DNA from 3 places in the Bacillus swezeyi genome. Region 2 is predicted to be linked to each of the others. Evidence: predicted binding sites of a transcription regulator. Region 2 holds the regulator's gene; each other region holds the start of a gene.
The links. Region 2 encodes Rex, which represses fermentation and respiration genes when NADH is low (regulators of the CRP and FNR family bind a similar motif). Its sites were predicted from a motif close to TTGTGAAATATTTCACAA; they were not measured.

Region 1 (10,720 bases), 1.5 Mb from region 2:
ATCACCATTCCAAATTGCGCTTTAATCTTCAAGCCAATCCACCTCGTTTCGTTCTAATTTACGAATGACGACTTGTTCATCTCTTTGGTTGCCTGTTGGTCCATAGTAATTAAATCCGTAGCTAAGCTGGGCGTATCCTCCAATCATTTGTGTCGGCTTGACGTGAATTCTTGTCGGACTATTAAAAGTCCCCCCGCGATCGTTTGTAATTGTTGAGCCCGGAACATTAATCGTTCTGTCCTGCACATGATACATAAAAGCTACGCCTCTCGGTAATCGATGACTGACAACAGCCCTTGCGACAACAACCCCATTGCGGTTGTACATTTCAAGCCAGTCATTATCTCGTATGCCCACAGTCTCCGCATCTTTGTTATTCATCCATACATGCGGTCCGCCCCGGAACAGCGTAAGCATTGGCAATGTGTCATAATATGTGCTGTGGTAAGACCATTTAAAATGCGGCGTTAAATAGCGCAGTTTTATTTCTTGTTTTGTTGATGCAGGCTGACCATCCTTATCATAGAAAGCAGCTTTTCTTAAAGGGGCTTTAAATGTCGGCAGATCTTCCCCAAATTCCTGCATGATTTCATGGTCGAGGAAAAAATGCTGCCTGCCCGTTAAGGTTCGAAATGGAATAAGCCGCTCTATATTTGTCGTAAAAGGTGAGTAACGGCGATTACCGGTTTCCGTCCCGCTATAAACCGGAGATGATAAAACCTTTCTAGGCTGAGCTGAAATTTCGTCAAAGGAAATATGCTCTTCAGCCCGTTCGATGGCCAGGTCTTTTAATTTCTGCCCTGTTTTCTTTTCCAATGTATCCCAAGCTTTCATCGCAAGTGAACCGTTTGTTGTACTGGATAACGTTAAAATAGCCTCCGCGGCATTTCGGTCTGCTGAGATGTCGGGACAATCTTTATATTCCTTTGTACTTTTTGCCGTGCCTAATATATCTTTTAATTCGTCATACTCCTCTTTAGCATCCCAGCTTAGTCCCTTCGCTCCGATTTTTTCTCTTATATTCGGTCCCAGCGCAATGAATTTATCGTATACTTTGGTAAACTCCCTTTCTACGACATGAATGAGCGGGAAATTCTCTCCGGGAACAGGTTCGCTTCCATCCTTTTTCCAATCGGGAATCAATCCCAACGCCTGCGACGTCTCATCTGAAGTATCATGAAGAAGCGGCGTAGCCACAATATCTTTTATTGTCTCTGGAAGATACTTTTCCGCTAAAGTTTGAAATGTTTTGGCCAATTTTTTGAATGTGTCCCAATCAGACCGGCTTTCCCACGGCGGTGTAATCGCTGGATTGAAAGGATGAATAAAAGGGTGCATATCGGTCGAGCTGATATCATACTTTTCATACCAAGTTGCAGCAGGCAAGACAATATCTGAGTACAATCCTGTACCGGACATCCTGAAATCCATATTAATTAATAAATCGAGCTTGCCTTCTTGTGCATCCGATTTTGCATCAACCTCTTCTGTGCTTAAGGAATGATCTTGATCTCCTAGAATGCCGGAATGTGTACCGAGCAGGTGTTTTAGGAAATATTCATGACCTTTTGCTGAACTTCCAATTAAATTGGCCCGCCATACAAATAAGGTTTTCGGAAAATTAACCGGATTACTTGGCTCTTCAATCGCAAATTTCATTTGCCCATTCTTGATTTGATCAACAACATACTTCACGGCTTCATCGGGATTAGCTGCTTTCGCCTCCTCGTATAAGGTAATCGAATTTTTATTAAACTGCGGATAGGAAGGCAGCCATCCTAATCTTGCGGCCAGTACATTGTAATCTCCAAGGTGATGATATCGAGGTTTTTCTACCAGCGGTGAAATTAAGTCTGAAGATTTTTGGTCTTCATACCGCCACTGCTCTGTCACGAAATAAAAGAAAGATGTTCCATTTTGTAAACGCGGCGGACCTCCCCAGTCACGGGCCATCGCGATCGTTTGCCATCCTTCAAGGGGCCGTACTTTTTCCTGCCCGACGTAATGCGCCCAGCCCCCGCCGTTTACTCCCTGTGAGCCAGTTAATAAAACCAGATTAAGAATCGCCCGGTAAATGGTGTCAGAATGATACCAATGATTAATGCCCGAACCCATTATGATCATCGACCGGCCTTTGCTATCAACCGCATTTTGAGCGAATTCTCTTGCAATTTGAGCGACTAGCTTGCGGTCAACACCTGTCATTTGTTCTTGCCACGCAGGTGTGTATGGTTTTGGATCATCATAATCTTTTGGATAATCGCCAGGTAAACCGCGATTCACGCCTGTTTGCGCCAGCATGAGATCAAATACGGTTGTGACATAAACGGATTCACCATTTTGCCCAATTTCTTTAACAGGTACTCCCCGTGCAATAATTTGCTTTTGCTCTTGGCCAAAGTAAGGAAACTGCAGCAATAAAGTTTTGTCTTCTATTCCTAGAAAAGAGAGGGCAGGATCAAGATCTCCTAGCTGATTTTCTGTATCCTTCAAGTGCAGATTCCACTCTCCTCCTTCTGACCAGCGATGGCCGATGGTTCCATTAGGTGCGGCGTATTGATTAGAATTTTGGTCGAACACGACGGTTTTCCATTCCGCCTTGTTTACATTCATTCCCAGATCGCTCGCACGCAAAAATCGGTCTGTTTTGTAGTGGCTGCCATGCTTCTTTAATGTAATGAGAAAAGGCAAATCAGTATATTTCTTGACGTAATCTTCGAAATAGGGCGTTTTTTGATCGACATAAAATTCTTTGAGAACGACATGGGTCATCGCCATCGCCAACGCAGAATCCATGCCGGGACTGACGTTTAACCAATGATCGGCAAACTTAACAAACTCAGCATAATCCGGACTAATAGAAACCACCTTCGTTCCGTTATATCTGGCCTCTACGTAGAAATGTGCATCAGGTGTTCTCGTTTGCGGCAAATTAGAACCCCATACTAATATGTAGCTGGAGTTATACCAATCAGAGCTTTCAGGAACATCTGTCTGTTCGCCCCATACCTGCGGTGATGCCGGCGGAAGGTCGGCATACCAATCATAAAAGCTGAGTAATGGCGCGCCGATTAAGTTTAGAAACCTGGCACCGCCCGCATAACTGACCATGGACATTGCCGGAATAGGGGAAAAACCTACAATACGATCCGGACCATACTTTTTAATAGTAAAAATCAATTGAGAAGCAATCATCATGTTGACTTCGTCCCAGTTTGCCCTGACAAATCCGCCTTTACCTCGAGCTGATTTATATGTCTTTTGCATGTCTGGGTTCTCAGAAATCATTTGCCATGCGTCAACGGGGTCGTTCGTTTTTCGCATGGCTTCCTTCCATACCTTTAACAGCGCACTTCTCACATATGGATAACGAACACGTATAGGGCTGTATGTATACCATGAAAAACTTGCACCGCGCGGACATCCTCTCGGCTCATATTCAGGCATATTCGGACCGGTCGTCGGATAGTCGGTTTGTTGTGTTTCCCATGTAATAATGCCGTCTTTTACATGGACTTTCCAGCTGCAAGAACCGGTGCAATTCACGCCATGAGTGGTGCGAACTACTTTATCATGCTGCCATCTTCTGCGGTAGTATTTTTCAGACTCGCGGTCTGCAGCGGATAACGTGCTATGATTGTTTAAATCAGCGGTACGTCCAAAAAAAGTCATCTTTTTGAGTAATGGGGATATTTTTTTCTTCATGGCTATACTCCCTTTCAGATTGCTTTGCTTTTTTGGTAATGTCTGATTGAAGTCCTATGAAAAACAATGCTTGTTTTACGTTTTTTGTGAAACATCGCTAAAGATTGCTGCATAATACATGACTTCGCCGGCATCACTCTTGACTGCACTGATTGTTAACCATTCGCGGTATTCTTCGCCGTTTTTACGCTTGTTCCAAATTTCGCCCTGCCAATATCCGTTTTTCTCGAGCTCATCCCACATCGCTTTGTAAAAACTGTTGTCATGTTTTCCAGACCTTAAGAGCCGCGGGGTTTTGCCGACAGCTTCTTCTTTTTTAAATCCTGTGACGGCAGTAAATGCAGGATTTACTTTTTGGATAACGCCTTTAGTATCCGTAACCATTACCCCTTGGCCGGTGCTTTCAACGATGTTGTCCGCCAGCCTGAGTTTGTCCGAATAAAACATCCAGATCACGATAATTAAGCTTGCTAAAGCAAATTCAGATAACGCCATGAAACCAATCGCATAATGACCTGTCAGCTGATTGACCATTGTTAAAATAAGAGGCGGAAAAAAACCTCCCAATCCTCCCATGGCGGCAACAATTCCGTTCACAATGCCTCCTTGTTTTGAAAAATAAAGAGGCACCAGTTTGAACACGGTTCCATTCCCGATTCCCGAACACACCGCTACTGTTAAAACGCCCACGGTGTATAATGCGATCGTTGGAGAAAAAGACAGGAGTACACCAGAAAACGTTAAACCTGAAAATACAATGATCAGAACTTTAAACGGATTGAATTTATCCCCGAGCCACCCGCCCAAAGGGCGAAATAATGTGCAAATCGTGATAAACCCCGCTGTACGCAGCCCCGCATCTACTTCGCTAAGCTTAAATTGAGTCACTAAAAAATTAGGAAGATATACGGTAAACGCAACAAATGAACCGAATGTTATAAAATAAAAAAGACTAAGAAACCATAGCTTTTCCTCTCGATAAACATCGATGATTTGTTCCTTTAAAGCTGTTTTCACTTTCGACTCATGTTTATCTCCTAATAAGAAATTAAGAGCAGCCAATATGATAAGCGGAATGAGAAAAAGTCTGACAGTAGCTTCCCACCCAAATTGATTTGCAAGAATGGGCGCGCCAAATGAAGTCAGCGCTGTTCCAATATTTCCGGCTCCATATATCCCATTGACAAATCCATGCCGATCTTTTGGGTAATACTTTGGCAAAGAAGTAACACCGACTGAAAAAATGGCTCCGCCGATACCTAAAAAAAGTCCGGCTATTAATAAGTCGGCAAAAGAATCGGCAAGGCTTAAATAATAGACGGGCAGTATCAAAAATAAGAGGCTTATGAGAAAAATCCGCCTGGCACCGAACCGATTCGTCCAGTAACCTATCGGAACACGAAGAACAGACCCCAATATGACCGGAATTGCAGTCACCCATGATAATTGCCCTGACGAAAGCGAGATATCTTGTTTGATATAAGTCATTAATGATGAAATCATGACCCATACCATAAACCCCACAATTAAGCTGAATGTTTGAAGAGGCAGCTGAATTTTTGTTGGCTTCATTTCGGAGGCCCTTTCTTAAAATTTTCACGTTACCTCCATCATCCCCAAATCATTGCCAGTTATGCATTTTTTCTGCATGCTTGTCAGTTTATTCTTCTTCTAAAATAGCGATCGGGTTAAACACTTCATAATGAATGTTGTTTTTCGGAACACCCCATTTTTTCAGCGCATTGTTAATAGCTTTCATAAAGGAAATCGGACCGCAAAAATAAAAATCAGCATCCTTGTCTGGGTTCTAGTTTAATGCCGATTGCCCGATGTTTTTGAGTGATTCTTTTGATGACGGGATTTAAAGCTTCTAAATGATCAATATGTTCACCGGCGGCATAAACGGAATATGCCAGAGCTTCCTGTTGAATGCCGCGATTTTGATTGGGTTAATTAAATAAATGAAGCAATTCAGGGGCTTTTGAAAATCATAATTTGTAAAAATGTTTACCGATTTAGATAACTGTGATCCTTTAAAATGAGGGCAGTCGATTTCACAATTTGGATTGTTTTCTCATCAAGCACAATATTCCCTCCTTTTTTTGTTTAGGGTGATTTTTTAAATTCGATTTATGCAGAGCATGACAAAATCCTAAAACGGTTTGAAGAGAAACGGGGTAATGCAAGCGTGTAGCGCGCCCTCTCATAAAGTAAGAAGCAGAAACCGCAAGATACTTATTGCGGTTTCTGCTTGATTGCTGGATGGATATAAAGTTTCTGTTTCAACCACTTTGTTTATTCCACAATCGGCGTTAATGAATCACCGTTCCATATTTCGCCCTTATTCAGCGTCCAGCTATTATGATAGAGGTTATATGCTCCCTTGTTCGCGGCAGGGCTCCACCCTTCATCCCAGGCCAGGAAGTAAGTGGTTTTCGGATATTTTTGTATAATGGCATTGATAAATGAAGAGTAGTCTAAACTTCCGTTTGTCGTTTGCGGTCCGACTTCGGTGAAAGCAAACGGTTTATTTAATGATGTTAATTGGTCGTACCCCTGAATGGAATACGGGTCATTAAAGTAGGCGTCCAATCCGACAATATCAACATATGAAGAGCCCGGATAAAAATCGGTTTTAAAGTCTCGGTTGGCATCCGGTGCGTACACCCATAACAAATTGTCCAATCCTCTTGTATGTGTCATATAGTGATAGATTTTTGTGTAAAGCTGTTTGTATAAACTGATCCTCTGGCTGTCTTTTTGATTATATTCTGTGAGTCCCCACCAGAACCATTCCCCATTCATTTCGTGAAGAGGTCTGAAAAGAACGGGAACACCTTCGTTCTCCAGCTGTTCCAGTCCGTCAGCGACTTTGCTCAGCATGGCTTCGAGCCGTTTACCTTCTGCTGTCGATGAATTTAATATATTTTGATATTGGCTGTTTGAAATCGGTGTTTTAAAATGGCCTGTTGTGTATGCGGGGTTTGCCAGATGTAAACTGATTTGAGGTATCCCGCCGTTCTTCCAGTATGAAATTAAATCACTGTTGCAGCTATAGTCAATGGTATCGGCTATATTTGCCGGTTCAAGCCATCCTCTTGCATAATCACAGCCGTAAATCGCAGGCAGCTGTCCCGTTGCATTTTTGATTCTGTCGGCTTCTGTCATTGAAAATGTATCAAGGCTGTATCCTCCGAATGCGCCTGACATCACTCGGTTTTCCGACCTGTTTGGCAGATGGGCGAGCCAGTTCATGACGGCTTTTGTTGTAGGCTGGGCTTTAGGATTGACCGGAGATACAGTATGCGCGTAGATGGTCTGTGAGCCGGAAAAAATAAACAGCAATGCAAACATGAAGCAGACTGTACTTTTTTTCACTTTGATAAAACCTCCTGTTTGAAAAACGTTGAGCAGCATAAAAAATGAATAGGACATTGCTTAACGGTCGCTTTTTTGTGCATCACCTCCTTTAGGGGCATTCTTACCGTTATGGCGCCTTTATTGCTGCATCATTAAATCATTGGAAAAACAGGCGCCCTAAAATAAAGCGTTTACATTTAAAATTGAAAGTATAGACATTTAAATTTATTCTTCATAACATATAAAAACCCTTTTAAGAAACTCTTAAAAGGGCCTAATCGCTCAACAAAGAGTTTTGCGACTGATGCTAATATACCAATCGTGAAACAAAAAGGATCTGACTTCACTATCTGTTTCGATGTAAAAAGCGGATAAGCTCTCTTTAACACTTCATCTTAAAATCGGTCATGTTTCTCTTCAATCTGTGAATGATAGATTAATTTTTATTTCATGCGCTTAGTTTATTAACTGGTCATACTTCTTTTAGAGCATCATTTTACCTGATGAACCGAAGTGAGGAAACTTGCCCTACCTTACTCTTACGATAAAGGTTTTACAGGTACACATATTTCGCAATAATCGCTGGAAATCATATCACCTGTGTATCTTTCCAAAATCGGTTTGTTATCAATGTGGTATCCGCTGTTTTGCAAATCCAGAAAAATGTCAGTCCAGGCTTTTTGAATATCTTCTGCTGTATGTTTGACTTTGTGAATGACATATTTTCCACCAGAAAGTTCGCTTTCGCAAATTGAATGATCAATTTGATATTCGTTTGAAATGACAATACAAGCATCATACCGACAGTTTTCAGGAAGTGTCGTTTCCGGGTTATCTTGCGGAATTCCAAGTATGATTGCCGATTCAGCAAGTAGATGATTCTGCTCAGCCCATTTCTTTAATGTTTCCATTGCTTGAATGTTTCCAGGACCATAAGGACCAACTTGTCGCACATATGCGAGACGATAGTTTGGAAGAGTTTCGACTTTCATATTCATATCTTCTTTTTCCTTTCTGGATGATATTTGATACATTTCGAATACTATCATGATATAAAAATATCATCATTTGTTTTTTTAAAAATGCTAAAATCCCTTCACTGTTTGCTGCCTTCTCAACTAATAGGCAACTTTAGTTAAAGAAGTCAACCTAAAAAAGCCGAATTCCTGTAAGAGAAGGAATCGACTTAAATTTACAATTTGCTTTGTCAATTTAACAACATTCAATAAACACGCATTTTAAATAAGCGCTTCCGCAAAAAAGAGCCGACGTCTAAGGTCAGCTCTCCTTTTGATCACCGGGCAGATTCAGAAGGGTGAAAGAACTGATTCACCACTTCATCTGTTACATCTGAAACGTGTTGATACTCATAGTTCGGTGATTGATCACGATCGATAAGGACGGACCGCACGCCTTCAAAGAAATCATGATGTTTCAAAAAGTTCTTGGCAAGCATCAGATCTGTAGCAAAGCATTCTTCCATCGTTTTTTGTTTGCCGCCCGCCAGTTGTTTTAATGTGATCTTCAATGAAAATGGAGACTTTGAAAGAAGCCGTTTCTTCACATCCACGCTAAAATCGCTTCCCTCGCTTTCGAGCGACTGAAGGATCTCTTCCAACGTATCAAACCTAAAATGATGATCAATCGCTTTTTGATAAGGAGCAAGCTTGCTCTCTTGCGAAGGCTCAGTCCGACATTCTTCGATCATCTGATCAAGCTTTTCCTCAACTTTTACATGGTTCCAGTTCGTATGTTCCACTTTTTGAATCAATCGCGCTAAATCGTCACTCTCCATGTAGATGTCTGCGCCGTTCATATACAGCACATCAGCTGCATGTATAACAGACGCCGTTAAGCCGAGATAGCGCCCTAAGTGCCCGGGCGCTTTGTTTAAAAAATAGGCTGCGCCGACATCCGGAAAGAAGCCGATATTCATTTCGGGCATCGACCATTTCGTCCTCTCCGTCACAATCCGATGACTGGCCCCATACGTCAGGCCGACCCCTCCGCCCATCACGATGCCGTCCAAGCAGGCGATGATCGGCTTTGGAAATTGATAGACTGCCATGTCGACCTCATACTCTTTTTCAAAAAACCGCTCTGCATCTTGCAAAGCTGATGTTGACGAACGAGCTTCATAGAGTGTTTTAATATCACCGCCGGCACAAAGCCCTTTTGAACCTGCGCCTTTTATGACCACGACAGAAATGTTATCGGCTGTCTTCCATTCTTTTAACTTTTCGTCAATCTGACGGACCATTTCATAAGTGAGTGAGTTGAGCGCTTTCGGACGGTTCAGAACAATGGCTGCGGTGCCATTTTGATTGACGGAAAACAACACTTCATCGGACATCTTGATCAACTCCTTTTATGAATGATGAAAATTTGGTTTGCGTTTCTCAACGAATGCGTGAATTCCTTCTTTGGCATCGGAAGTCAGGAACAGCTCGGCAAATCTTTTTCGTTCCCTTTCCAGCCCTTGTTCCATGCTCTCGCTGCTGCCTTGTATGATGCATTCCACTGCACGCATGACACTGGTCATGCTTTTGCCTTCTACAAATGACGCCGCGACAGCAGTTGCCGTCTTCAACAGTATCTCTTCTTTCACCGCCAGCTGCGCGATCTTAAGCTCTACCGCCTCATGAGCTGAAAGTGTTCGGCTCGTCAGGATGAGATCAAGTGCAGTGGCTGTATCCGTGATTTTGCGAAGCCGCTGCGTGCCTCCAAACGCGGGAATCAGACCGAGCTTTAATTCTGGCAGACCTACTGTCGCCTGATCTGAAACGATTCTGAAGTGGCAGCTCATCGCCAGTTCAAGACCTCCGCCAAGAGCTGGTCCGTTTATCGCGGCAATGACGGGTTTTTTAAGAGCTTCGATTTCATCACAGAGCGCTTGGCCTCCTTCAGCGAGCGCCAACCCTTGTTCCTGATCCCCTAATTTTGAAACGAATTCTTTTATGTCCGCTCCTGCCGCAAAGAAGCGGCCTGCTCCTGTGATGATAACGGCTCTTGTGTCATCATCCCGGGCCAGTTCCTGAAAAAGGGATCGCATCTCGGCGATACAGGAAGAAGATAGCGTATTTGCTGGGGGATTGTTCAATGTGACGGTCGTGATACCATTTTCCTTTTCAAGCGTTACGTATGTGTAGTTCAACATTTATCCCTCCTGATTGAAGATAGCTGTTCAATAGAAAAGACCCCTCTAAAAAGTGTTTATCCTGCAATTAGAGGGATCCTATTTTAGAGATTCTCAGGTTAAAACCAGCGTTCGGTGACGACTTTTTTACGTGTGTAAAACTGGACGCCGTCTTTTCCGTTTGTTCCAAGATCCCCATAGAAAGAGGCTTTGTTCCCTGCGAAGGAGAAAAACGCCATTGGGGCTGGTACATTGACATTCACGCCGATCATGCCGGCATCAATTTTGGCGCGGAACTGCTGCACGCTTTTGCCGCTCGATGTGTAAATAACAGCACCGTTGGCAAATTTGGAATGATTGGCGAGTTCGATTCCCTCATCAAGGTCTTTTACTCGCACGACACTCAATACCGGCGCGAAAATTTCGTCCTGCCATATTTTCATGTCCGGTTTCACATGATCGAAAATCGTAGCTCCCACATAGTATCCTTCCTGAACATCGGGATCGCGTCCGTCTACC
Region 2 (10,720 bases):
GGAAACTCTTTCCTTATATGTCACTTTAGTATTAGAGGAGAATGCCATGAAGACCCTTGACGTTCAGGCGTTGCATCATGCAATTGACCAAACGTGGAACAATTAAAAAAGCAATCAGAAGAAATCGGCAAAGTCAAAAAAGAGGTGAATAATAATGATTGAAATAAAAATTTCTGATCCTGTCTATCAATTTCTAAGTGGGATTTTCCATCAAGACATTGAATCTCCAGAGTCAGCACTTGAAGAGTATTTAGATGAGGTATCCAAAAAGGAACAAGAAGACGATGTAATTGCTCTAACCGAATTTATGAACAGTCCGTATTCAGAAGAAGACAAGAATGATTTTATAGAGGAAGCTGCCGATGGTGTAGATTTCCTTAGTTATGAAGTATCTCCATTGATTTGGCTTAAACAAGTTACTCAAAAAATAGAAAACAATATCAAAGCTTTATAATCACTTACTAGTCCCTTGAATCCTCAGGGGCCATTTTTATTTCAATAACGATTCAAGTTTCGCTTTCGTTTTCAGCCCGTAATAACCATCTGTGCCGTTGTTTTTGGCTCCTTTGTCTGGATAGAAATAAAGAGCAGCGAGCACCTCCTGAAACTGCCGCACAGCTGTTCCTTTAATCATCAGGTTTTCCACTTTATAGATTCCGGTCGGCAACTTGTAAGATGATTTTTACCGCTTGAAGGTGACTTTTTCTCTTCAATGTCCTGAAAAGCTTTTTCGGTTGCCGGGCCATAAATGCCATCAACCGCTATTCCGGATTTCTTTTAAAGGGCTTTAACGGCTTATACAGTTTCGTTTCCGTAAGAGCCATGGGCATCGTCCCTCAGCTTGCAGCAATCAGACGTTTTTGCAACTCTTTGACTTCAGATTTGGATGAACCTTTTTTCAAGATAGTCCCTGCAGAATTTCTCGTCTTGCTTCGTGGATGTCGTTATTTTTGAAACGATTTTATTCCCGAGCAAGTTATGGACTTTTTTGCGAAATACCGCAAGCTTGCTTGAATCGCTCACTCACGGGCGGGCAATTTTTGTTTGCCACCTCCATAATGACGGATTTTGTCAGCAAATAGCGTAATGCTTATACAGATCTGCCCTCAATTTCAGCGGTATTTTGAAATGTTTCACTGTGAATCACTTTTTTAAAACACATTGCAACACCGGGCTCTGTTCGGGAATTTAAACGATTGATAGAGTAAAAAAGAAAAAACCCCTTGATTTCTCAAGGGGTTTCAGCGGCTGGGGGCTTACATCATGCCGCCCATGCCACCCATTCCGCCCATGTCAGGCATTCCTGCGCCGCCGCCTTTGTTTTCTTCAGGCTTGTCAGCGACAACTGCTTCAGTTGTCAGGAACATCGCTGCTACAGATGCTGCGTTTTGCAGAGCGTAGCGTGTCACTTTTGTCGGGTCGACGATGCCTTTGTCGATCATGTTGACCCATTCGCCAGTTGCAGCGTTGTAGCCGACACCGATTTCTTCGCCTTTCAGGCGCTCAACGATGACAGATCCTTCAAGACCGGCATTGTGCGCGATTTGGCGGATCGGCTCTTCAAGAGCGCGAAGAACGATGTTGATACCAGTCAGTTCGTCGCCTTCAGCATTAAGAGCAGCTACTTTATTGTATACATTGACAAGAGCTGTACCTCCGCCTGATACGATTCCTTCTTCTACCGCAGCGCGAGTAGAGTTCAGGGCGTCTTCGATGCGAAGCTTGCGTTCTTTCAGTTCTGTCTCAGTCGCAGCACCGACTTTGATGACAGCTACACCGCCGGCAAGTTTAGCAAGGCGCTCTTGTAATTTTTCTTTATCGAACTCAGAAGTTGTTTCTTCAACTTGAGCGCGGATTTGGTTGACGCGTGCCGCGATTTGTTCTGCATCTCCGGCGCCTTCAACGATTGTTGTGTTTTCTTTTGTGACAACGACTTTAGAAGCGCGTCCCAATTGGCCGATTTCAGTTGATTTAAGGTCTAGGCCTAAATCTTCTGTGATCACTTCTGCACCTGTCAGAATAGAGATATCTTCAAGCATCGCTTTGCGGCGGTCCCCGAATCCAGGAGCTTTAACAGCTACTGCATTGAATGTTCCGCGAAGCTTGTTGACTACAAGTGTTGCAAGAGCTTCACCTTCAACGTCTTCAGCAATCAGAAGCAACGGCTTGCCTTGTTGAACGACTTGTTCAAGCACCGGCAGGATTTCTTGAATGTTTGTGATTTTCTTATCTGTCACTAAGATGTACGGATTTTCAAGAACCGCTTCCATCTTATCAGAATCCGTCACCATGTATGGAGACGCATATCCGCGGTCGAACTGCATACCTTCAACCACTTCAAGCTCAGTCGTGAAGCCTTTGGATTCTTCGATTGTGATGACACCGTCGTTGCCGACGCGCTCCATCGCTTCTGCAATCAGGCTTCCGACTTCCTCGTCAGCCGCTGAAATCGCAGCAACCTGTGAGATGGACTCTTTGCCTTCGATTGGTTTAGAGATTTCTTTCAGGCTTTCAACCGCCACGGCAACAGCCTGCTCAATTCCTTTACGGACGCCCACAGGATTGGCTCCGGCTGTTACGTTTTTAAGACCTTCGCGAATCATCGCCTGGGCTAGAACTGTCGCTGTTGTTGTACCGTCACCGGCCACATCGTTTGTTTTGCTCGCAACTTCAGCAACAAGCTTTGCACCCATGTTTTCAAAAGCATCTTCAAGTTCGATTTCTTTCGCGATGGTTACACCGTCGTTTGTGATAAGTGGAGAACCGAATTTTTTCTCAAGAACGACGTTGCGTCCTTTAGGTCCCAAAGTTACCTTTACTGCATCCGCCAATGCATCTACACCGCGCAGCATTGAACGGCGGGCTTCTTCGCTAAACTTAATATCTTTTGCCATGTTATTCAAACCTCCTCAGGATTGTGTAAAGATTTGATTTTATTTATGTCTTAGCCGATAACAGCTAAAATGTCGCTTTCACGCAAGATTAAGTAATCAGTACCTTCATACTTCACTTCGGTACCTGCATATTTTGAGAAGATGATGCGGTCGCCTGTTTTAACTTCTAATGCAACGCGCTCTCCGCTCTCTAATACACGGCCTGAACCGGCAGCAACCACTTTACCCTCTTGGGGTTTTTCTTTTGCGGAGTCAGGAAGTACGATTCCGCTAGCAGTTTTTTCTTCAGACTCAACGAGCTCAATGACAACGCGATCACCTAATGGCTTTAACAATGAAACAACCTCCTCAATATTTTCATATGTAATTTTAGCACTCGCATCTGTTGAGTGCTAACACAATTATTATAATAAAGAATCTCCCAGGCAATTTCAAGTGATAAGATTAAAATTTTTTGCGCTTACATTTTTTAATGCTCATCCTTATCGCCCTATAATTTAAAAAGAGGTGTGTTACAATAAACATAGTCTGTATTACATTTTAGAAAAGGAGTACATACGGCTTGAGAAAACAATATTGGTTTATTATTTTGACATATGTCCTCATGCAGTTGTCGGCTGCTGTCGGCCTTCCCCTGCTGTACTTTTTGGGCGTGGGAAGAGGCATGGCGCCCGCCGAAGCAAAGCTTACACTGACAGGCGTGTGGTCGGTCATCGCCTTTCCCCTCTGCCTTGTCATCGTGCTGCTGATCCTGAGGACGGTGCCGAAAACAACGCTTCGCAACGGTTCGAAAGCATCTGTTGGAGCATCTATCGGATGGGCTGTCGGCGGTGTTTTTCTTGCCCTGTTTGCCCAATCGATTGCCGCTTCGATCGAAATGAACTTGTTCGGGGTCAACCCGGAATCGGAAAATACACAGCGCATCATGGAAATCATCAGCACATTGCCGCTGATGATGTTTGTCTCTTCTGTGTTCGGTCCGATCCTTGAGGAAATCATTTTCAGAAAGATTATATTCGGCGCGATCTACGAAAAAACTAATTTTTTCATCGCCGCTCTCTTTAGTTCCGTGATCTTCTCGGTTGTCCATATGGATTTCTCACACCTTTTAATCTACACGGCAATGGGATTCACATTCGCCTTTTTATACGTCAGGACAAACCGGATTATCGTTCCCATTTTCGCCCATGTCGCCATGAATACGCTTGTTGTCTTGCTGCAGACTTTCCGAGGGCCGATTGAAGAATATTTGGAGCGATTGGAGAAATTGCAGTTGATTATTGGAGGATTTTTATGATGAGAAGCCCTAAGTTTTGGGGATTGATTTATTTGTTGACAGGCGTGCTGTTTACATATCTGGCAGCTACCTCACCGGGAAACATGTGGTCTTTTTACACCATTCTTCTGATGCTTTTCGCTGCCTATAATATCAGCATTTCCTTTAAAATGTTCGCCTTGTCGAGCAAACTGAAACGAAAAGATCAATAACCCTGTACTGATAGAAAAGAGCCATTCTCGGAATATGAGGATGGCTCTTTATTTGATTTGGTCTTTTAAAAACGCTTGATTTTCCTCTTGGATAACTGTTTTTTGCGCCTGCCTGTAAGATATTCTGGAAATCACGATACTGACCTCATATAGGAATAATAAAGGCACTGAAACCATTAAATGAGACAAAAGCTCGGGCGGTGTGATGAGCGCCGCAATGACAAACAAAACAAAGTAAGCATACTTTCTGATCTTTGCCAAAAACATGGGCGTCACCAGTCCGAGCCTTGTAATAAACATGATGACCACAGGCATCTGAAACAATAAGCCGAAAGGAAGCGTTAATTGCAGCAGAAACTGAAAATACTCATGTACTCCGATGACTTGATTTACATGCAAATCATCGGAGATTCTCGTCATAAAATCAACGACAAACGGAAATAAAATAAAGTAAGAAAAGGCAATGCCGCCTAAAAAGAGTATGATCGATACCGGAATATAGCTGAGCGTCACTTTGCGTTCTTTCTTATACAGCCCCGGGCTGATAAAAGCCCACAGCTGATATAAAATAAGCGGCGAAGTCAAGACAGCGCCGATAATGAAGGCGAACTGCACATACACAAATAAAGGGTCTGTCAGCTTGAACGCATTAAGCGTCAGCCGTTTCGCCTCATCCGTCTGCTGCAGATAAATGATCAACGGCTTTGCCAAAAAAAAGCCTGCTGCAACAAAAACGGCAAAAAAGAAAAAAATGATCACGAACCGTTTTCGAAGTTCTGTGATATGTTCTACCAGCGACATTTCTTTTCCCTTCATAAATGTCATCCTATCCTACTGATCTTCTTTCTTTTTATCGGAATCGTCATCTGCTAACCCTTTTGTTGCATTTTTAAATTCCCGCAACGTATTTCCCGCCGCTTTTCCAAGCTCGGGAAGTTTTTTCGGGCCGAAAATCAAAAGCGCCACCACGACGATTAAAATAAAGCTTCCAGGACCGATCGGCATAAAGCCTGCCCCCTTTCCTTTATTTTTAAGTTTCCCGTTTTACTTTTCATTCATTGAATAATGTTTCAGAAAATACACGAGTGACTGAAGTTCAACCGCCAAATCTATATGATGAATCCGAATGTGTTCCGGCACATTCAAACGAGCCGGCGTAAAATTAAGAATGCCTTTAATGCCCAGCGCAACAAGCCTGTCTGTAATGGATTGCGCGGCTTGGGCCGGAACCGTCAAAATGGCGACGGGTATATCATCTGTCATATGCTCTTCAAGCTTGTTTAAGTCATAGACGGGAACACCGCCAACTTCCGTCCCGATTTTGTGCTCATTGATATCAAAAGCCATTGCAATTTTAGTATTATTGTTTTTGATAAAATTGTAATGGAGAAAGGCTGTCCCTAAATTTCCCACGCCAATGAGCGTTACGTTTGTCATTTCATCCTGATCAAGCGTCTTTCTGAAAAAGGACAGCAGATAATTGACATTGTAGCCGTACCCTTTTTTACCGAGCGCGCCAAAGTACGAAAAATCCCTGCGGATTGTCGCGGAATCGACCTTTACGGCATCGCTCAGTTCTGCGGATGATACACGCTGTTTCCCGGATGCATGAAGGTTTTTTAAAAAACGATAATATAACGGCAGCCGCTTCGCTGTCGCTTGCGGAATTTTTGAATGATCCATGTTCATAAGCGATCCTCCATGTCTACATCAGCTTTTTCCCTTTTATAGTCACCGTTTTTTCCGCCTGTCTTTTCTGCAAGACAGGTCGGGCCTATCACCATTCCCTTATCCGCCGCTTTACACATGTCATAGACGGTAAGCGCACATACGGAAGCAGAAGTTAACGCTTCCATTTCCACACCTGTGCTCCCTTTTGTCTTGACTTTAGACTGAATGTGCAAAATGCTTTTCTGTTCTTTTTCCTCCCATTGAAAGGCAATATCGACTCCCTTGAGGGCAATCGGATGGCACATCGGGATGATAACTGATGTTTGTTTTGCAGCCATGATGCCGGCCACTTGCGCCACTGCCAAAACATCGCCTTTTCCCATTTCTTGATTCTTGATTTTTTCATGCACGTCTCTGTTCATTGACACGCTTGAAATGGCCACAGCAGTGCGGACTGAAGCTCCCTTTTCACTTATATCAACCATCTTGGCTCTGCCTTGTTCATTAAAGTGTGTAAATTCATTCATGATCATAACTCTCCTTATAACGATCATACACTATTTTCTTCGTTCTGTCTTTTTCTTTTGGTTAAAATCTTCCAGACCCCGCTTAATTGTTTGCTGACTGCTATCTGATAGGCTACACTTAAACTAGCAAACAAGAGGTGAAATATCATGATGATCTTACAAGTCAATCAGCTCTCAAAATCATTTGGAGCCGATTCTATTTTAACGAATATAAAGCTGGAAGTCAGATCACGGGATCGGATTGCAATCGTCGGACGCAACGGTGCCGGAAAATCTACTTTTTTAAAAATTATTGCCGGACGGCTGTCTTATGAAGAAGGAGAAATCATCAAGCCGAAGGATTTGACGATGGGCTATCTTGATCAGCATTCAGGGCTTGATTCCAAGCTGACAATTAAAGAAGAGCTCCTGTCGGTATTTGATTTTCTGAAAAAGATGGAAAAAGAGATGCGTTCAATAGAAGAACAAATGGCGCACGCTGATCCAGACAAGCTGGAATCCTTAATGAAAACATATGACAGACTGCAGCAGGAGTTTAAAGACAAAGGCGGCTATCAATATGAAGCTGAAGTCAGATCAGTGATGCACGGGCTTGGATTTGCCGGATTTGACGACTCGGCCCGCGTACAGGACTTGAGCGGAGGGCAAAAAACAAGGCTTGCTCTCGGAAAAATGCTTCTGACAAAGCCGGATCTGCTCATTCTCGATGAACCGACAAACCACCTGGACATCGACACGCTGACATGGCTGGAGCAATATTTGCAAAACTACAGCGGAGCGATTTTAATCGTCTCCCATGACAGGTACTTTCTCGATAAAGTTGTCAACCAGGTTTATGAGATTTCCCGATCCCAAAGCAAAAAATACAGCGGAAACTACAGCTCTTATCTTAAAATGAAGGCGGAACAACTTGAAAAAGAAACGAAGCTTTATGAAAAGCAGCAGGACGAAATCGCCAAGCTGCAGGACTTCGTCGACCGCAATTTAGCCAGGGCTTCAACGACAAAGCGCGCGCAGAGCAGAAGAAAACAGCTTGAACGAATGGAAGTCATGGACAAACCATTGGGAGATGAAAAGTCGGCGTCCTTCCGCTTTGACATTGCAAGACAAAGCGGAAACGATGTGCTCCGGGTTGAGGATTTGACGATCAGCTATCAGGATCAGCCCCCGCTCCTCCGCTCATTGGCTTTTCATATTGCGCGCGGGGAAAGCGTGGCGCTCGTCGGCCCGAACGGAATCGGCAAATCCACTCTGTTAAAAACGCTGGTTCAGAAGCTGAAGCCTGTAACGGGATCGATTTCGACAGGCTCACATGTCTCCATCGGCTATTATGACCAGGAACAGACTGAGCTGACCTCGTCAAAACGCGTGCTTGACGAACTTTGGGACGACTATCCGGAAATGAATGAGAAAGATATCCGAACCTGTCTCGGCAACTTTCTGTTCTCTGGAGATGATGTGTTAAAGCCGGTACACGCTTTAAGCGGCGGAGAGAAAGCACGGCTCGCACTTGCGAAACTGATGCTTCAAAAAGGCAATTTTCTCATTCTTGATGAGCCGACAAACCATCTCGATTTAGACAGCAAGGAAGTATTGGAAAACGCTTTGATCGAATATCCGGGAACGATTTTATTTGTCTCTCATGACCGCTATTTTATCAACCGCATCGCAACAAAAGTATTTGAACTTTCTCCTGAAAGAGTCGAAGAATATTTAGGGGACTACGATTATTATACAGAAAAAAAAGCACAGCAGCTGGAGCTTGAAGAATTGGAAAAACAACAAGCGGAAGAGCGGAATCAATCTGTATCAGAAAAGGCGGGAACAAAACGCAGCTATGAAGAAGAAAAAGAGTGGAAAAGAAAAGAACGCCAGCGTCAGCGCCGCATAGAAGAAATCGAAACAAGAATTACGGCCATCGAAGGTAAAATTGAACAGAACGAAGAGCTTCTTTGCGAACCGGATATCTTTCAAGACCATGAAAAAGTCCAGGATATCCACGCCGAAAATGAAGAATTGAATGATGAGCTCGAACAGCTATTATCAGAATGGGAAGCACTTTCTACAAATGAATAAATCCAAAAACCGCTTCTGGAATGAAGCGGTTTTTTGTCCACAAAACAAACCCTTTGTTAAAAACAAAGAAAGCGTTTTACCCACATTATCCACAAAAATATAATGTTTATACACAATGTTAACAGGTAAAAAAGCTCTATAGAACAAGCTTTAAAATATTATACACAGGCCTGTGGATACATGTTAATAATATGTTAGTAACATGTATTTCGTAAAAAAACCCCACTTTTTGTGAGGTTCTAATAGGAAGTCAGTTCTAAGCCGGGCTGGCCGTTCATATCATATCTTCCCCTGATGCCTTTTTCAAAAGCGACGGTCCCTGCAGCTGCAATCATCGCCGCATTATCTGTGCATAGCGAAAGGGGCGGAATCAGGAGCTGAATATCCGGATAGCTGCTGAATGTCTTCTCAAGAGCCGTCCTAAGCCCTTTGTTTGCGGCAACCCCTCCTGCAAGCAATACTTGCTTGACGCCGTATTCCTTTGCAGCACGTTCCGTTTTTGTCACGAGGACATCAATGACACTTTCTTGAAAGCTCGCGGATAAATCTTCCGGGGGAATGGTTTCTCCCTTTTGTGAAGCATTGTGAAGCGTGTTGATAACCGCCGATTTGAGGCCGCTGAAGCTGAAATGATACGACCCCTCTTCAAGCCATGCGCGCGGCAATGGCACGTTTGCTTCGCCTTTTTGAGCGAGTTTGTCAATGTGCGGGCCTCCCGGATAAGGCAGACCCATTGTTCTTGCCACTTTATCATACGCTTCGCCTGCCGCATCATCGAGCGTTTCTCCAATGACTTCAAATGATCCGTGTTCTTTCATATACACGAGTTCGGTATGTCCTCCTGAGACGACTAGCGCAAGCGTCGGAAAATCAATTTCCCGGACAAGCCGGTTGGCATAAATATGTCCGGCAATATGGTGAACGCCCACCAGCGGAATATTGCGGGCAAAACTCAGCGCTTTTGCAGCATTTACGCCGATCAGCAAAGCGCCGACAAGGCCGGGTCCTTCGGTTACTGCAATTGCATCCATATCATCAAAAGTCATTCCCGACTGTGAAAAGGTTTCTTCCAGCACAATCGTCATCTGCTCCACATGATGCCTGGACGCGATTTCAGGGACGACTCCCCCAAATCGTTTATGGCTTTCAATTTGAGACGCAACTACGTTTGCGACAATTTCTGTACCGTTTTTAACGATGGCGGCGGCGGTTTCGTCACAGCTTGTCTCAATTCCCAATACATACAGATCTTGTTTATGATTCATTTAGTCTCACCCACATTAATAATGCATCTTCTCCATTGTCAGTATAGTAATTTTTCCGAATTCCTCCCGGCTGAAAACCGAGTTTTTGATATAAGCTTTGCGCAATATGATTTGATACCCTCACCTCTAAAGAAAGCTGGACTGCCTTCTTCATCCGGCACAGCTTCATGGCGGCTTTTAGAAGAGCTTCCCCTAAATGGCGGCCTCTGTATGCAGGTGACACAGCAATGTTGGTAATCTGTGCATCATCCATCACAATCCAGATCCCGCAGTAGCCGATGACTTGGTCTTCTATTTCGAGAACAAGATAATGCGCATACATATTGTGATCAAGCTCATGGTGAAAAGACTCTTTTTTCCACGGAGATGAAAAAGAGATTCTTTCAATTTCAAACACTTGATCCACATCTTTTGGCGCCATATCGCGTATGACCATTTGAGTATTCATGGCTTCACCCGTTCACTTTTGTTTTTCCAGCCATACGGCTTCCGCTTCAGCCAGGCGAATATAGTTTGGAACAAGGCCGTGTACAGGTTCAGGCTCTTTAGTTTCTCCGATCAACGCCAATTCAGAAGGCCGAGGAAGCTGAAGGGCAGGCCCTGCAATCACAGCCTGCTCGCCGAGTATCTGCTTGATCAAGTCCCTGTGTATTTCAGTATCATTGCCTAAAAACAGGACTTGCTGTTCCATTGCTTTCAGCTTTTTAAGCCAATCTTCAAACAGAATATTTTGATCCTCTTCTAAAGCCTGAAGTCTGCTATTGTCATCATAGCGATAAAGTCCTGTATAAACCTGCCC
Region 3 (10,720 bases), 1.4 Mb from region 2:
TTTCTTATTTGCATGTCCTAAGATACTGGATATGCAGTACAGCAGTTGTGAACCAGATCACTTTAAAGATGGCAGATTTGTGAATTCAATAAAAAAATCAGGCTCCCCTCTTTCAATGGAAAGCCTGATATACTGGCGGAAGGCGCTCAATTGCAGCCGTTCAGCCAATCCGCATCATGGATTAAAATACCGCTCCTGTCGGCTGTAAGCAGTTTTTTCTTTTTCATTTCATTTAGCGTGCGGTTGATCGTTTCCCTTGACGTTCCGACCATATTCGCAAAGTCCTGATTGGTAATGGGAAGGTTAATATAGACGCCTGTTCCTTTTTGAACCCCGTGTTCAGCCGCCAGTTTCCTTAAAGCGTGGGTCAGCCGGTGCTGGACGTCTTTTGAAATAAACCCTTGAATACGCTCTTGCAGATCAAGGATTTTTTTTCCCATGATTTTCATCACTTTAATCGTCATTTCCGGATATGTCATGAGCAGTTCATTAAAGTCGTCAACGCGGATGACGATTAATTCGGTTTCCTGAACCGCTTCAGCTGTTGCCGGGTATGGGGAGCCGTCAAAAAAGCCGACATGCGGAAACATGTCTCCGCTTTGCAGAAGAGAAATGACTTGTTCATTGCCGTCTTCATCAATCTTATACGCCTTCACAAGCCCGGATTTGATGAAAAATACAGCCTCCCGCTCTTCCCCTTCCATAAACACAAACATTCTGGGCTGGTATCTCCGCTTTATCGCGATCTCTTCAATTTGTTTAAACTCTTCATCATTCAAGCTGCTGAAAATCAGAAACTGTTTCAGAAATTCCATCTAAACCTTCAATCCCTTCGGCAAAAAGACTGTTTTTTAGGCGGCCAGCCTGTCAAAGACGCCTTTCAAGGGCAAAAAGCTCCTCTTCAATAGCTGCCGCTTTTTCTTCTACCACCTTGCGGCTGTCTTTTAGCGCCTGATTGTAAAAGTAAGGGCCGAGCTTTTCCTTTATAAATTCAAACGTCTGAATCGCCGCAATATCTCCGACCTCTTCTCCCCTCTCTTCAAGATAAAAGCGTTTGATCTCGCTCATGACGGCCTGTTTTTCTTCCTGTGTCAGCTGTAAAAGCACGAAACGCACTCCCTTTTTATTTTTATGATAAACGAAAATGCTCATAAATGGACGATATATTTTTTTATGGGTCTAACATTTTCTTTACATTACCGCTATTAAACATGAATCAGCCCGATTACCGTGTGATGTTGTTCACAATGTTTTTAAAAGACTTTTTGTAAGATAAACGTGCTGATTGATCATTTTATTTTTCCCTTTGAAAGGAGCAAAGCCGTAATGGTAAATCGTCAAAAAATGCAATTACCACTACAATCATTCAGTTTAGTGGCAGGATTTATGGTTTGGGTGCTGGTTTCATCTTTAATGCCTCATATTAAGCAGGATATCTCCCTGACCGAAAGTGAGATTTCCCTTGTTACTGCTATCCCGGTCATCCTTGGATCACTGCTTCGGATTCCGCTTGGGTACTATACGAACAAATTTGGGGCAAGAATGACGTTTATGATCAGTTTTTTGTTACTCCTGTTCCCGATTTTTTGGATCAGCACGGCTGATTCATTATCCGATTTAGTCGTCGGCGGATTTTTCCTCGGGATCAGCGGAGCGGTCTTTTCCATCGGGGTGACATCACTGCCAAAGTATTACCCTAAAGAAAAACATGGTTTTGTCAATGGTATTTATGGAGCCGGAAACATCGGAACGGCGATTACCACTTTTGCCGCTCCCGTGATCGCCAAAACCGCAGGATGGGCGAATACGGTCCGGATGTATCTGATCTTAGTCGCCGTATTTTTTTTGCTGAACTTTTTATTTGGAGATAAGAAAGAAACAAGGGTTGCAATTTCTGTAAAAGATCAAATCAAAGCCGTCTATCAAAATCAAAAACTATGGTTTTTAAGTTTATTTTACTTTATCACATTCGGCTCTTTTGTAGCTTTCACAGTCTATCTTCCGAACTTTCTTGTGAATCACTTCGGGCTCGATCCCGTTGATTCAGGGCTCAGAACCGCCGGCTTCATCGCTGTTGCCACATTTCTCAGACCTGTCGGCGGCTGGCTCGCGGATAAGTTCAATCCGCTGAAGCTCTTAATGTATGTATTTGCGGGGTGCACATTATCAGGCATTTTATTGGCCTTTTCTCCAAGCCTCACTCTTTACGGATTCGGCGTTTTGACGGTTGCCGTATGCGCCGGAATCGGAAATGGTGTCGTCTTTAAGCTTGTGCCGCTTTATTTCTCAAAACAGGCTGGCATTGTCAATGGGATCGTTTCAGCAATGGGCGGTTTAGGCGGTTTCTTCCCGCCTCTGATCTTATCAAGCGTTTATCAGACGACAGGCCATTATGCGATTGGGTTTATGGCGCTTTCGGAAGCAGCGCTTGCCAGCTTTGTCATTGTCGTCTGGATGTATTTTCAGGAAATGAGCAAAACAGCATCGAAAACAAATGCCCGCAATTTATAAAACCGTCCAGCAGCAAAATGACCTGAGATCAATGATCTCAGGTTATTTTTAGGTCTTTTGTCATTCGTTCACAAGATTGTTATTTTTGAAAGATCACTCAGGCTTATTTAACGTTACAATAGAACTGCAAAAGGGGTGACGCTCAATGAATATGCCTGTTCGAAAATCTGACACAGATCTGCTCTCAGTCGATCTGCATCATTTGTTGGAATCGATCAGCACCAAAAGAAAAATCCGGCAGGATACTTACCTATTTCAAGAAGGTATGGATGCAGAGGAACTTTATCTCATTCAGTCAGGACTCGTCCAAATCGGAAAATTAACGTCGGATGGAAAAGAACTGACGCTTAGAATGTGCAAAAAAAATGATATTGTCGGAGAGCTGACGCTTTTTTCTGATGAAGCGAAATATATGCTGAGCGCTAAAGTCCTCTCAGATGGCGAAGTGTTAGTTATCAATAAAGAAAAACTCGAAAAAGAACTGATTCAAAATGGAGCCTTAACCTTTGAATTCATGAAATGGATAAGCACTCATTTACGAAAGATCCAATCAAAAATCCGCGACCTTCTTCTCAATGGGAAAAAGGGGGCGCTCTACTCCACCCTGATCCGCCTTGCAAACAGCTACGGCGTTGCGCGAAGCGACGGGATACTTATTAATATTGTTCTGACCAATCAGGATCTGGCGAAATTTTGTGCTGCCGCAAGAGAGAGCATCAACCGCATGCTGAGCGATCTCCGGAAAAACGGTGTGATTTCGATTGAGGATTCCGGAAAAATCGTGATCCATCAGCTCAGCTATTTAAAACGGGAGATTGACTGTGAAAATTGTCCGGTCATCATATGCAACATTGACTAAAACAAACAAGGACAGTGAACATTGTCCTTGTTTTTATATTGTAAGCAAAAACACGCTGACCACCGCCATAAAGACACAGGCATTCACCAATTCAAGGATGCCTATTTTCTTCACCGACAGTTTCCTCCCGTATAAAAGCAGCGCCCTGATGCTGCTCGGAATAAAACCGAGAACCGCCCATCCGGCCCCAAACACCACTGATAAAAACGGCAAAATCACATGATAGCCCCATGAATACCATTTAAACCGCTTATTTTTCTTTTCACGGATCATCGATTTCACATAAAAGGCGCTGCCGACGAAAAACAGGATGGATTGAGTAAAAACGAACCATGCCCAGCCGTCCAGCGTTCCGGCCCCTGTCCAATAGCTGGCAAGCCCGCCCGCACTGAACACGATGATCGCCGCGATATCATTCAACAGCGCCCTGTCGTTATTTTTCCTTGCATAATAAAGATTGATGAGAAACATCGGAAACAGCGACAATCCGAGCAACACGAGCCCGGGCTCCATCAGAACGGAGGCAAGCAACAAGGAGACGGCCGGAATGCTGTAGGCCACTGCCCATTTTTGATAATATGCGATATTTTTCTTTTTCGCGATCATCGTCAAAGGAAAAGCCGCAAGGTAAAGAAACAGCCAGCCGACAAACAGCGGAATATGCCGCAAATGCGCTCCCCCGCCGACCATACCGAGCAGAAAAGGAATCACAAGCATCGCCCAAGCGCCGTGCTGTTTCGGTATCAACACTTTCATCACACATCCTCCCTTCTTTTCTATTACATTATAAAAATTTTATCTCGATTACCAAGTGACATTTTGCATAGCGAGATGTGAATTTTATCACTGCCATTTATAGCCTATCACTCTATACTGGAGCTAACATATAAGAAGGAGGAAGTTCTATGAATCGGTTTGACTATTTATTATTTCTGAAAAATCTTCCGATGTTTCTTGGGGTGCCCCTTCCCATCATTAAAAAGCTGCTGAAAAACGGAAAGGTGATTGATATCGTCTCATCGCACCCTCCTCGGTCGTTTCTTCATTCACAAGCCGTTTATTTTGTTTTGAAAGGTGAAGTGCATTTTACAGATAGAAGGCTTCCAGAAGAATCACGCACCATCGCCGAATGGGAAAAAGGCGATGTTTTTCCCATTGACCAAAAGGGAGAACCGTTTTTATCTCCGTTTATTTCAGTAAAAACTGCCGCAGAAACAGCCGTTCTTGAAATTCCATTTAACATATTTAAAAAAATGATGACCTACAATGAGCAATTGCAGTTGAATTTTCTCATTCTTCTCCAGCAAAATTTATATTTTTCCTATCAGCTATTTTTACGTTATCTCCATTCCTCCTCAGAAAACGAAGATTGAGAAGGGTCCCTTCCCTTCTCCCCCATTTCAAATGTGATCTACTTAACTTTTTTTCATCTTCATTTCCGATATGATACACATAATTGCTTAAGGAAAGGACAGATCAAACATGATACAGTGTGATTTTCAGGAAGCTCCATTTATCGTCATTTGGGAACTGACAAGGGCGTGTGAACTGAAATGCCTTCACTGCCGGGCATCAGCTCAAAACACTCGAGACCCGCGGGAGCTCTCGCTTAAAGAAGGGAAAGCTTTAATCGATCAAATTTATTCAATGAACAACCCCCTCTTGGTGCTGACCGGAGGCGATCCATTAATGAGAGAAGACGTGTTCGAAATCATTGAGTATGCCGTCCAAAAAGGCGTTCGGGTATCAATGACGCCGAGTGCAACCCCGAATGTGACGAAGGAAGCCATCAAAACCGCCAAAGATATCGGCTTATCGCGCTGGGCTTTCAGCTTAGACGGACCGAACCGCGAGATCCATGATCATTTTAGAGGAACAGACGGCTCTTTTGATTTAACGATGAAAGCGATTCGATATATCCATGAGTTCAATTTGCCCCTGCAGATCAACACCGTCATCTCAACTTACAATATCGATTATTTGGATGAAATGGCCAAGCTGATTGAACAATTAAATTGTGTGCTGTGGAGTGTGTTTTTCCTCGTTCCGACCGGCCGCGCCAAACGAGACGACATGATTTCCCCTGTAGATCATGAAAAAACATTTCTTTGGCTCAGCCGCTTAGCCAAAGAGGCGCCCTTTGATATCAAAACAACTGCAGCCCAGCACTATAGACGGGTCGTCATCCAGCAAAAAATGCGGGAAACGAAAGAACCCCACATGCAAATCCGCTATGAGCACGCTTTACAAAAAGGCAAAATTGATGCGATCGGCGGATTGGGCCGCGCACCGAAAGGCGTCAATGACGGAAATGGATTTATGTTTATCTCCCACATCGGTGATGTGTATCCAAGCGGGCTGCTGCCTGTTAAAGTAGGAAACATCCGTGATCAGCCACTGGCAGAAATTTACCGTGAGTCGCCGATTTTCAAGGATTTGCGAAACCCGGACGGATTCAAAGGAAAATGCGGTGTCTGCGAATTCCGCCATGTCTGCGGGGGATCACGCTCACGGGCCTATGCTCTGACAGGCGATTATTTGGCCAGCGATCCAAGCTGCATCTATATTCCGAAAGCTTTGCGCTAGAGCATTGTGATCTGTATCACAATTTTCCGACCGCACCTGTCGTATTGTTAAACATGAGAATGATCATCAATTTCAAAGGATGTGATCCCTTCTGAATAAAAAACTAGATTTGAACGATTCTGTTTACGAACTTTGCACATTGCATCCTGAATTAAAAACCTTGATGAAGGACATCGGCTTTGAAAACATTACAAAGCCCGGCATGCTTGAAACAGCCGGGCGCATCATGACAATACCAAAAGGCGCGAGGATGAAGCAAATTGAATTGACGCTTGTGTTAGACATATTAAAAAAGCACGGATTTGACCCCGTTTGGAAAGGAGACAAACAATGAGCGAATTCATCAACAACCGGGAAGTACATCAAGACATGTCAAACGAACGAAAACAGCAGCTGAAAGAGATCATCATCGACCTCCATAAAGGAAAATCTCTCGATGAGGTAAAAAAGCGCTTCAAACAAGGTTTTGGTTCTGTCAATGCCGAGGAAATCGCCCAATTGGAACAAGCTTTAATGCAGGAAGAGGGCATCACACCTGAAGAAATCCAAAAGCTTTGCACTGTTCATGCATCCGTCTTCAAAGGTTCGATTGAAGACATTCACCGAACTGAAGCTGATCAGCAGCCCGGCCACCCGGTTCATACGTTCATAAAAGAAAATAAAGAGATTGATCTCCTTTTAAACTTTAAAATTCAGCTTCATCTCGATCGCTTTGTAAAGGAAGACGATACAGAAAACATTCTTAAGCTGATCGGAGATTTAAATTTGCTTGCAGATGTTGACAAGCATTACAGCAGAAAAGAGAATCTCCTCTTTCCCTACTTGGAAAAGTACGGAATCACAGGGCCCAGCCAGGTGATGTGGGCAGTTGACGATTTTATCCGCAAAAGCATCAAAGAAGTCAAGCGTTTATTAGAAGATTACACACCTGACAAAAAAGATGAAGTCATTCGCGAGCTCGGCTTTATCATTAAGGAAGGCACAGAGATGATCTACAAGGAAGAGAATATTCTCCTGCCGATGGCCCTCCGCACATTGACTGAAGATGAATGGCTGAAAATAGCAGCTGAAAGCGATGAAATCGGATATTGCCTGACAGCGCCTGAAGCCGTCTGGCAACCGGAACGCCTTCATCTCAAAACAAATGAAGAGACGGCTCACGGATATATCAAGCTCCCTACCGGAATTCTATCTGTATCACAGCTTGAACAAATGTTGAATCATCTTCCCGTTGACATCACCTTCATTGATGAAAACGATGTTGTGCGCTACTTCTCCCACGGCAAAGAACGGATTTTCGCGAGAACAAAAGCCGTGATCGGCCGCACCGTCCAAAACTGCCATCCGCCGGCAAGCGTTCATATCGTCAACAAACTTCTCGAGGATTTTAAATCGGGTAAAAAAGATGTCGAGGATTTTTGGATCAAGTTCAAAGATAAATATGTTTTCATCCGCTACTTTGCTGTGCGCGATGAAGACAGCCATTACATCGGCACATTGGAATTCACCCAGAATATCGCCCCGATCCAGGAGATTGCCGGGGAAAAAAGGATTTTAAATTCCAGTGAATGAAACGAGCGGCAGCCTGCTTTCTTTTAAAAGAGCAGGCTGTTTTTTTATCCGCTTCCCCGAAAATGTGACAAATTAGTGAAATAAGCCGAGATTGTGACAAAGTTAACAAGGTCCTGTTTCTCCTCCGTATATAGTGAGGGTAGCAGCATTGACAAAAGGAGTGAAACAGCAATGAAAAAAAAGAACACGAGTCCGATTTTCAGGAGATTAAACTATTTCTCTCCTATTGAACATCATTCTAACCAACACAGCCAAACCACTTATGAAGACCGTGATTGGGAAAACGTATACAGAAATAGATGGCAGCATGATAAAGTGATCCGTTCAACTCACGGGGTGAACTGTACCGGGTCTTGCAGCTGGAATATCTACGTCAAAAACGGGATCGTCACTTGGGAAGGACAGCGCCTTGACTACCCTTCAACAGGTCCTGATATGCCTGACTTTGAGCCCCGCGGCTGTCCGCGCGGAGCCAGCTTTTCCTGGTATATTTACAGCCCGCTCCGTGTCAAATATCCATATGTCCGCGGCGTGCTGATCCAAATGTGGCGCGAGGCGCTAAAGACAAGCAAAAACCCTTTGGAAGCTTGGAAATCGATTGTCGAAAATCCTGAAAAAGCAAAAGCCTATAAACAGGCGCGCGGAAAAGGCGGTTTTGTCCGTGCTGAATGGAGCGAAGTATTAAAACTGATCTCCGCCTCCCTTCTGTATACCGTCACAAAATACGGACCTGACCGCAATGTCGGCTTCTCGCCGATTCCTGCTATGTCAATGCTCAGCCATGCGGCAGGCTCTCGCTTTATGTCGCTGATCGGCGGGCCGATGCTCAGCTTCTATGACTGGTATGCCGATCTTCCTCCTGCATCACCGCAAATTTGGGGAGATCAAACTGATGTTCCGGAAAGCAGTGACTGGTACAATTCCGGCTACATTATGACATGGGGTTCAAATGTGCCGCTGACAAGAACGCCTGATGCCCACTTTTTGGCGGAAGCCCGTTATAAAGGGGCAAAGGTTATTTCGATCAGCCCTGATTTTGCTGAATCCTCCAAGTTCTCTGATGACTGGCTGAGCATCAGACAAGGAACGGACGGCGCACTTGCGATGGCCATGGGCCATGTCATTCTTCAAGAATTTTATGTCAATCAAAAGACAGAGCGCTTTTTTGATTATGCAAAACAATACACAGATTTCCCGTTTTTGGTGACATTGAAGCAAGAAGGCGGACAATTCACCACCGGCCGTTTTCTGCATGCAAAAGATATCGGCCGCACTACAGAACATGATGAGTGGAAACCGGCCGTCTGGGATGAAGACACAGATGGCTTTGCGATACCGCAAGGGACCATGGGCTCCCGCTGGGACGGCAAAGGAAAATGGAATTTGCGCATGATCGATGAAGAAACAGAAAAGCCGATCTCGCCTCGTCTTTCCATGCTGGGCAATGAAGATATGATCGGCACGGTCAAAATTCCTTATTTCTCACATGATGGGAACAAAGTGCTTGAAAGGCCCCTTCCGATTAAAAAAATCGAGCTGAACGGCGAAGAAGTTTTCGTTTCAACCGTATTTGACATGATTCTCGCCAACTATGGCGTCAACCGCGGAATCGGCGGACAGGCCGCCAAATCCTTTGAGGACCCTGTACCGTTTACACCGGCTTGGCAGGAACCGATTACAGGAATCAAGCGCGAGATGGTCATCAAAATAGCGAGAGAGTTTGCGCAAAATGCGATTGATACAGATGGACGCTCAATGATCATCGTCGGCGCCGGTATTAACCATTGGTTTAATTCCGACACCATTTACCGGGCTGTATTGAATCTCGTTCTTCTCGTCGGCGCACAAGGCGTTAATGGAGGCGGCTGGGCTCACTATGTCGGCCAGGAAAAGCTCCGCCCGGCCGAAGGATGGCAGACGATCGCCACGGCCAAAGACTGGGGCGGACCGGCCAAATTGCAAAACGGAACTTCATTCTTCTATTTCGCCACCGACCAGTGGCGCTACGAGGACCAGGAGATCAGCGGACTCGCTTCTCCAATCGCGGAAACGTCCCGCTACAAGCACCATGCTGATTATAATGTATTGGCGGCGAGACTCGGCTGGCTTCCTTCCTATCCGACTTTCGAAAAAAACGGAATTGACCTGTACAAAGAAGCGGAACAGGCAGGCGCCGAGAACGTCAAAGAAGTCGGGACTTACATCGCGAAACAGCTGGAGGAGAAAAAGCTTCAATTTGCGATTGAAGATCCTGACAATGAAAAGAACTTCCCGAGAAATCTGTTTGTCTGGAGAGCCAACTTGATCTCAAGCTCGGGAAAAGGCCACGAATATTTTCTAAAGCATTTGCTCGGCACAACGAACGGGCTGATGAATGAAGACGATGACAGCATCCGTCCGGAAGAAATCAAATGGCGCGACAAAGCGCCGGAAGGAAAACTCGACTTATTGATCAATCTTGATTTCCGGATGGCCGGTACCGCACTGTACTCCGACATTGTGCTGCCTGCGGCAACCTGGTATGAAAAACACGATCTCAGCAGCACGGATATGCATCCGTTCATCCATCCGTTTAACCCGGCGATATCTGCGCCATGGGAGTCTAAATCTGATTGGGACATCTTTAAAGCATTGGCAAAAGCGGTTTCCAATTTGGCTGAAGAAGTTGACATGGAACCGATAAAAGAAGCGGTTGCCACTCCCCTGCTTCATGATACGCCTCAGGAACTGGCACAGCCTTTGGGGAAAATCAAAGATTGGAGCAAAGGCGACTGTCCTGCCATTCCGGGCAAAACAATGCCGCAGATCCATGTTGTTGAACGAGATTACAAGCAAGTTTTCAATAAGATGACAGCTCTCGGGCCAAATGTAGTCAAACAGCCTTTTGGCACAAAAGGAATGAACTGGTCCGTTGAAGCGGAATACAACGCCCTTAAAAAAACGCTCGGAGTCGTAACAGAAGACACGATTGCAAAAGGCTGCCCTGTCATCAACGATGCAAAACAGGCGGCGGAAGCGGTCTTGAGCCTCTCTTCTACTTCAAATGGTAAAGTAGCGGTCAAAGCGTGGGAATCACTTGAGAAAATCACGAACCTTGAATTGAAAGACTTAGCTGAAGAACGTGAAGAGGAACATTTCACATTTGAACAAATATCGGCCCAGCCGAAAACTGTGATCACCTCCCCTGCTTTC

Region 1: a site for Rex is predicted at 5,290-5,307, ahead of RBH91_RS11135 (nitrate/nitrite transporter). Genes of this name have one in related genera too.
Region 3: a site for Rex is predicted at 4,202-4,219, ahead of RBH91_RS10985 (YwiC-like family protein). Genes of this name have one in related genera too.

What each region holds. Positions count from the first base shown of each region.
Region 1 covers NZ_CP133085.1:2,246,705-2,257,424, forward strand. Annotated here, with positions in the region: gene narH (nitrate reductase subunit beta) at 1-32, opposite strand, end outside; gene RBH91_RS11130 (nitrate reductase subunit alpha) at 22-3,705, opposite strand; gene RBH91_RS11135 (nitrate/nitrite transporter) at 3,781-5,277, opposite strand; gene RBH91_RS11140 (mannan endo-1,4-beta-mannosidase) at 6,001-7,059, opposite strand; gene RBH91_RS11145 (AraC family transcriptional regulator) at 7,605-8,063, opposite strand; gene RBH91_RS11150 (enoyl-CoA hydratase/isomerase family protein) at 8,360-9,418, opposite strand; gene RBH91_RS11155 (enoyl-CoA hydratase-related protein) at 9,434-10,219, opposite strand; gene RBH91_RS11160 (CoA-acylating methylmalonate-semialdehyde dehydrogenase) at 10,321-10,720, opposite strand, start outside.
Region 2 covers NZ_CP133085.1:746,521-757,240, reverse strand. Annotated here, with positions in the region: gene RBH91_RS03510 (contact-dependent growth inhibition system immunity protein) at 155-454, shown strand; partial or broken gene RBH91_RS22575 (peptidoglycan-binding domain-containing protein) at 491-1,162, opposite strand; gene groL (chaperonin GroEL) at 1,257-2,894, opposite strand; gene groES (co-chaperone GroES) at 2,945-3,229, opposite strand; gene RBH91_RS03490 (CPBP family intramembrane glutamic endopeptidase) at 3,457-4,191, shown strand; gene RBH91_RS03485 (YdiK family protein) at 4,191-4,382, shown strand; gene tatC (twin-arginine translocase subunit TatC) at 4,431-5,207, opposite strand; gene RBH91_RS03475 (twin-arginine translocase TatA/TatE family subunit) at 5,214-5,387, opposite strand; gene RBH91_RS03470 (redox-sensing transcriptional repressor Rex) at 5,427-6,071, opposite strand; gene moaC (cyclic pyranopterin monophosphate synthase MoaC) at 6,068-6,580, opposite strand; gene RBH91_RS03460 (ABC-F family ATP-binding cassette domain-containing protein) at 6,728-8,656, shown strand; gene tsaD (tRNA (adenosine(37)-N6)-threonylcarbamoyltransferase complex transferase subunit TsaD) at 8,896-9,921, opposite strand; gene rimI (ribosomal protein S18-alanine N-acetyltransferase) at 9,911-10,369, opposite strand; gene tsaB (tRNA (adenosine(37)-N6)-threonylcarbamoyltransferase complex dimerization subunit type 1 TsaB) at 10,382-10,720, opposite strand, start outside.
Region 3 covers NZ_CP133085.1:2,173,642-2,184,361, reverse strand. Annotated here, with positions in the region: gene RBH91_RS11005 (Crp/Fnr family transcriptional regulator) at 147-815, opposite strand; gene RBH91_RS11000 (DUF2164 domain-containing protein) at 868-1,107, opposite strand; gene RBH91_RS10995 (nitrate/nitrite transporter) at 1,327-2,511, shown strand; gene RBH91_RS10990 (fumarate/nitrate reduction transcriptional regulator Fnr) at 2,657-3,370, shown strand; gene RBH91_RS10985 (YwiC-like family protein) at 3,404-4,126, opposite strand; gene RBH91_RS10980 (cyclic nucleotide-binding domain-containing protein) at 4,276-4,743, shown strand; gene RBH91_RS10975 (TIGR04053 family radical SAM/SPASM domain-containing protein) at 4,853-5,956, shown strand; gene RBH91_RS10970 (DUF1858 domain-containing protein) at 6,048-6,290, shown strand; gene RBH91_RS10965 (DUF438 domain-containing protein) at 6,287-7,528, shown strand; gene RBH91_RS10960 (nitrate reductase subunit alpha) at 7,700-10,720, shown strand, end outside.